Regions from separate parts of the Photobacterium kagoshimensis genome, predicted to be linked through region 1. Evidence: predicted binding sites of a transcription regulator. Region 1 holds the regulator's gene; each other region holds the start of a gene.
What was found. The regulator CRP, encoded in region 1, controls carbon source genes, mostly activating them, when cyclic AMP is high. The targets are predictions, from matches to a motif close to TGTGANNNNNNTCACA.
Positions count from the first base shown of each region.

Region 2: the regulator CRP is predicted to act here: its motif matches at 890-905, upstream of recB (exodeoxyribonuclease V subunit beta).
Region 3: the regulator CRP is predicted to act here: its motif matches at 728-743, upstream of L4C35_RS13170 (NupC/NupG family nucleoside CNT transporter).

Region 1 is NZ_JAKJSO010000012.1:134,844-137,120, reverse strand. Features, by position in the region: gene L4C35_RS10035 (DUF1338 domain-containing protein) at 1-176, shown strand, start outside; gene L4C35_RS10030 (hypothetical protein) at 277-471, opposite strand; gene crp (cAMP-activated global transcriptional regulator CRP) at 691-1,323, opposite strand; gene L4C35_RS10020 (OsmC family protein) at 1,596-2,000, shown strand; gene L4C35_RS10015 (phosphoribulokinase) at 2,095-2,277, opposite strand, start outside.
Region 2 is NZ_JAKJSO010000024.1:79,933-82,209, reverse strand. Features, by position in the region: gene recC (exodeoxyribonuclease V subunit gamma) at 1-768, shown strand, start outside; gene recB (exodeoxyribonuclease V subunit beta) at 1,125-2,277, shown strand, end outside.
Region 3 is NZ_JAKJSO010000014.1:225,464-227,740, forward strand. Features, by position in the region: gene L4C35_RS13170 (NupC/NupG family nucleoside CNT transporter) at 1-710, opposite strand, end outside; gene L4C35_RS13175 (manganese-dependent inorganic pyrophosphatase) at 1,035-2,045, opposite strand.

The DNA.
Region 1 (2,277 bases):
TTGAGCAGTCTTCAACCATGGCAGATAAAGTGCCTGTGGCCTTTTTAGATGGTGTGAAAACGATCCCCGGTGGTTTTTATGAATTTGCCAAGCGTTACTCGCAACCCGATGGTGAAATTTATACCGGATTTGTTGCCGCATCAGCCGATAAAATATTTGAAAGTACAGACAGCTAAAGCGCGGTTTGACTGACAATGACACCACAGCAAAATCTGTATGGGTATCACGGCAAAAGGCCATGTTGATAGCATGGCCTTTGTGCTATCTGGCGTTGTATTAATACAGGCTTTCTAAGGGCGGTGACCACTGCGAGCCTTCTTGACGCTGTGGTGTATTCGCCAATGAAATGTGCTGCTCGAGAAAGTGACGCTGACCACTAAAGCCTGTCATTTCGACCGTGGTCGGTAATGGGGCAATCGCGGTTGGTGGTCGGGAACTGGTGTTGTACGGAGAAAAACGTTCGATATCCATATCGTAAAGTCCACTGTGCTTATTGTTCTGAATTCTTGGTGGTATCACCCTAACGCCTGTTATGCACAATGTAGCAAAGGTGGCGGGGTTAGCAAGTGAAGATTCAGTGACAAGGTTAGCAAATTTGGATTTAGATATACGTGAGAGGTATGGCTGCTTCAGATATGAAAAAAGCCGCAAAAGCGGCTTTTTCTTAGCGATATTCGATGAATCAACAGATTAACGAGTACCGTATACCACGATAGTTTTACCGTGTGCAGAAATCAGGTTCTGCTCTTCAAGCATCTTCAAGATACGACCAACGGTTTCACGTGAACAACCCACGATTTGACCGATTTCTTGGCGAGTGATCTTGATTTGCATGCCATCAGGGTGTGTCATTGCATCAGGTTGTTTCGCTAGGTTTAGTAGCGTCTGTGCAATACGGCCTGTCACATCTAAGAATGCAAGGTCACCCACTTTTTGGCTTGTTACTTGAAGGCGGTTAGCCATTTGTGCCGAAAGGCGCATCAAGATATCTGGGTTTACTTGAATAAGTTGGCGGAATTTCTTAAATGAAATCTCGGCTACTTCACAAGGTGTTTTAGCACGAACCCAAGCTGTACGTTCTTGACCTTCTTCGAAAAGACCAAGTTCGCCAATGAAGTCGCCTTGGTTTAGGTAAGAAAGGATCATCTCTTTGCCTTCTTCATCCTTGATAAGAACAGCAACAGAACCTTTTACAATATAGTAGAGAGTTTCCGCTTTCTCACCCGCATGAATCAAAGTGCTTTTTGATGGGTACTTGTGAATGTGGCAATGTGAAAGAAACCACTCTAGTGTTGGATCTGTTTGAGGTTTACCTGGAACCATATTACTAACTTCCTCTGCGTTTGTTGCCCAACAACGACATCCCTATAATTTCAGTCTGGGCTTAACAATAGAATTGCTCGCTGGTTAGGATATTAAGTCAGCCGCTGGGCTGCAAGCTCACTTGAATAATTAATTGAGAGTTTAACTTTTTTCGGTCGGCATTTCTTGATATTGATCTATCTGAAATCGTCATTTTGTACTCATAAGTGTGCACATGATCACACGGTTGTTAGATTATGCAGAATTGACGCCAAAACACTAAGGAGAAAGCAATGCAGTCACGTGTGAAATGGGTAGAAGGAATGACATTTCTTGCCCAATCAAATTCGGGTCACAGTGTGGTGATGGACGGCAACGGTGGCGAAAAAGCACCCAGCCCGATGGAGTTAGTTTTGATGGCTGCGGGGGGGTGTAGCTCGGTCGATGTAGTAGATGGGTTACAATCTGCCGATCAAGGTATCACGGGCTGCGAAGCACAAATTTCCTCGGTGCGCCGCGAAACGGCACCACGCATTTTCACATCGGCGAATTTGCATTTTGTCGTGACGGGACATGATCTTGATGAAGGTTTAGTGGCGCAAACGGTCGCCAATTCACTTGAGAAATATTGCTCGGTTTGTTTGATGCTAGGTGAGGGGGTTGAGCTGACCCATTCCTATGAAGTGATCGCGGCATAAATTGATGAATGCGCAAGGCGTTGATGCGTGATGAAACGGAGACGTGAATGTCTCCGTTTTTGTCGCCTATCGCTTCACGGGTTCTGATCTGACGCTAGCCGATTTTGCCTGTTTCAATCAACTGTTGGATCAGGGGCCGCATTATCAATTCCATCGCAAAGCTCATTTTCCCGCCCGGTACCACCAAGGTGTTGTGGCGTGACATGAACGAACCTTGGATCATCGACAATAAATACGGGAAGTCGACATTCTTGATCCCACGAAAACGGATCACCAC
Region 2 (2,277 bases), on a different contig from region 1:
AAGTTAGCAAACCAAGATGAAAACGCGGTCTTCGATGAATTCTCAGCGCAACAAAAAGCGGCAGGACGACTACCTGTTGCGGCGTTTGGGGATTTAGATTTAGCGATCACCCGCAATGATGTATTGGCACTCACCGAGCAGATCTTCCCATTAATTCACGCCCCTGTGGATGATCAGGAAGTCGACTTAATCTTTAGTTATCAAGGCCACAAAGTAAACCTACAAGGTTGGCTAAAGCAGGGCTATCAATCAGGTTTAGTGCGCTATCGCAGTGGCAAAATACGCGCCCAAGATCTACTGATAGCATGGATCGATCACCTCTGCTTGGCGGCAATGCAGCCGCAAAGCCCAAATCCAAACCAAGTTCAGGCTCAGAAGATCACGCACTTGATTGGTAACGATGAATATCGTCGCTTGCTCCCGATTGATGCCGAGACCGCACGCCAGTATCTACAAGACATTATCGAGCTGTATTTTGATGGCTTAAATCAACCATTAGCGTATTTCCCTAAAACAGCACTGGCAGGGATCCAAGCGAGGATCGGGCGCGATGGAAGTTTCAAAGATGACGATGAGACTATTCAAAAATCCTTGAAGAAAATGGCAGATACCTTTAACGATGGTTACTTATTTGCGGGTGAAGGTGCAGACAGTTATATCGCGCGCGTATGGCCTAACTGGGATGATCATTTAGCCAATGATGCGTCACAGCTTGCTAGTCGAATATTGCAAGGGGCGGTCTTAAATAGTGAAAAAGTCGAAGAGTAGGCAGGAAGTAGTGTGGCCGTCAGCAAATCATTCTTATTTGTAGGGTGTTTGCTGTACGACCACCGGTCCAGAGGTGACCATGTTTCTGGCTGCGATACTAACCAAAGCGATGGCGTTAAACTGTGAGAAAACTCTCACATTGATAGAAAGAAAACTTATTCAAGCAAGCTAACGTTTATTTCTAAGTTATTGATCACACTTGATGGTGATGAGTAGCCAGAAAAATGTTAACCGCGGATATTCAGCAAGGTGAACCTTGATGACACCAAAGATATTACCTAGCGTAAGCACTTGGTTGGTGATGCCAACCTATTTATTAATCACAATCAGAGCTATGACAGAGAAGGATGGCGGGGATGAATAATAACGCAAATACACTGCACCCGATGACGTTCCCTCTCCATGGTGCGCGTTTAATTGAAGCCTCAGCAGGGACAGGAAAAACCTTTACCATCGCCAGCTTGTATTTACGTTTATTGCTGGGCCATGGTAGTGCTGATAGCCGACATGGCTGTGAGCTAAATGTTGATCAGATCCTTGTTGTGACCTTTACAGAAGCCGCAACCGCAGAGCTACGCGATCGTATTCGAGCCCGTATTCATGATGCACGTTTGGCATTTAGCCGTGGGGTGAGTAACGATCCTGTGATCCAGCCTTTGCTTGAAGAGATTCAAGATCATAAAACGGCCGCGCAAATTCTATTACAAGCCGAACGCCAGATGGATGAAGCGGCGATCTATACCATTCACGGCTTTTGTCAGCGCATGCTGACCCAAAATGCATTTGAATCGGGCAGTCGTTTTAACAATGAATTTGTGACCGATGAAAGCCAGTTAAAAAGTATGGTCTCAGCGGATTATTGGCGTCGTACTTTTTATCATTTACCGCATGCATTAGCGCAAGAAGTTCGCAATATTTGGTCATCACCTGCCGCCTTATTGAAGGATTTAGGTGGCAGTTTAACCGGTGCGCCGGTGAAGCTCAGCGTTGATGCGATGACGGAATCTTTGGCTGATCTTCACCAACAAAATCTGCAACGCTTGGATGGCTTTAAAGCCCTGTGGCGTGAACACCAAGCAGATTTAGAACCTTTGATTGCGGGTTCTGGCGTCAACAAACGCAGCTATACCAAAAAAAGTTTACCGACTTGGTTAGAGCAAGTGTCGCAGTGGGCAGCAACGCCAACGGTGAACTATGACTTGCCCGATAAGCTTGAGCGTTTTCATCAGCAGACTTTGATTGAAAAATCGAAAGATAACCCGCCAGAACATGCAGTGTTTGCCGCGGTTGCTGAGTTATTGGATAACCCTGCTAACTTACGTGATCCACTGTTAGCTCATGCGATTGCAGAGTGTCGAGAATTACTGGCGCAGGCTAAACAGCGTAAAGGTTGGCTATCGTTTGATGATTTGCTGACGCAATTGTCGGCAGCGATTGATAACGACAGTGACAATTTACTCGTTGATCGTATTCGCAGCCAGTACCCAGTGGCGATGATTGATGAATTCC
Region 3 (2,277 bases), on a different contig from region 1:
AAGAAGGTCACTCGCTCGCCTTCAGCCTCAGCAACCATATCATCAAAGTTTTCTTCTGCTTCATGATCGTATGGGTTAATGATCGATAGAATAATGAAAGTACTGAACATGTTTAAAAATAGCGCTGCAACCACATATTTGGGTGCGATAAGCTGCATGTAAGAACCCACGATAGACATAGAAACGGTAGACATTGCCGTTGCCGCTAACGTGTACATACGACGTTCAGACATTTTGCCTAAAATAGCTTTGTAGGTAATGAAGTTTTCAGACTGGCCAACCATTAAGGCGCTGATGGCATTAAATGATTCTAATTTTCCCATGCCATTTATTTTGGACAGTAAAAAACCAATGGCACTGATCACAATAGGTAGCACTTTGATGTGCTGCAAAATACCAATAAGTGCAGAAATAAAGACAATCGGCATTAAGACTTGCAGGAAGAAGTCGAACCCGCCTTCATTAATAAGGCCTCCAAATACAAAGTTGGTCCCTTCTGCGGCAAAAGCCATTAGACCATTAAACCCTTCGGCGAACTCGGTAACTATGCCAGTACCCGCAGATGAGTTAAGTAAAAAGTAAGCCACACTCATTTCAATTGCTAGTAGCTGGACGATATAGCGAAGCTTAATGTTTGTTCGGTCTTTACTTGCTAATAATGCAAGAACGGCGACGACTGCAAGGCCAAAAATAAAATGTAAGTAGGGCATGGGAGGTATGTACCATTTGTGATTATTCTCAAATTATGCATGTATGCTCCCATTTGGATTACCACTTTATGGTGACTTGAATCTCATTTCTTGAACTGGTTAAGACTGTTTTTATGGCTGATAACTAATTGTGTTGAAAGGATTTTCAGAAAATTTATTCATGCTTATCTTAATAAATTGCACAAGTATTAATTATGCAACCTGATTTTTAATGAATGATGCATGCCTATAGTGAATAGTATGAGTGAGGCATTGGTACTGGCAATAAAAAGCCCTTCATGACCAAGTGACATGAAGGGCTTTATGTGTAGACGGTGAACTAAACTACTTCGCTTCAACTGCTTTTTGAATGGCAGGGCCAATTTGGCGCTTACGTGAAGTCACACCTTCAAGCACTAGCCATTGTTCAGATGCTTTGCCTTTAAATGCAGCGTTAGCAATTTTTTGATCGGCGCTGTCTATCCATAAAAGATTCGCACGTTTGTTTTTAGTGTCAATCACAGAGAAGAAGAGGTGATCTAAGTTCGCTTCTTTTTTATAAGCTTTCATTGCCGCAATAAATTCAGGCTTTCTGTCTAACAGCTGCTGAGCGGTAATGGTTTCTGCTACACCAATACCCACTTTCTTACCGCCGTAAGTGAAGTTCTTGTAATCTAAAGTAAGAATATCAGTAGCGCTGACATGGCTGAGGTCTGATTTTGCTTCCAGCATTTTCTCCCCAAAGGCGTTGATGTCTTTAATGCCTGCCACTTTAGCAAGCTTTTCTGCGTAGCTACGATCGTACTTTGTCGTTGTTGGTGAACGGAACACCACGGTGTCAGATAAAATACCACCTAGCGTAGTACAAGCGATAGTCGCTGGAAACTCGATGCCAAGCGTTTCGGCATGGTTTGCAAGAATAGTGGCAGCTGAACCCCATGGGCGAATATCAATCGAGGCAACTTGTGTCATGTTTACAGGGTTTCCCCCAATGGCGTGGTGGTCGATAATCGCGACAATACTTTTTTCATCCACAGAATGATGCAGTTGTGTTTGCTGGTTAAAATCAACCAAGCCAAATTGTTGCGCAGAGACCTCTTTAAGCAGTTTTGGTGCTGTCGCTTTACAGTATTCGAGTACAAAACGGCTTTCAGGATTAATCTCTTCTGGCACGGCAGGAGTACCACCATAAATATGTGCTGCGGCAATTGCGGATGTCACAGTGTCGGTGTCTGGGCTTAAATGACCCGTCCATACTAGCTTGTCCGTATTGTTTGCTTGGGGTGTGGTGAGATCAAATGCCATGCTTGATGAGCTCATTACAGAAAGCAGCACTGCGAGATAACGTAGTTTCATTATTTAATCCATTATTGTTTTAACTGTGATTCATAGTGATAGAGAGATATATCACTACATAATGACATTTATATGTTCTGCGAGTGAAATCAAAACAATAAGGGAGAGAAAGTAAGAAATAAGACTAGTTTGACTAACTCTTATTAATATTTGGTTACGTTTGTTAGGCTCGATGTAAGTTATGTTTACTGTGAATACAGTACTTATTCTTATTAAAAGGCAAAGTACTGTA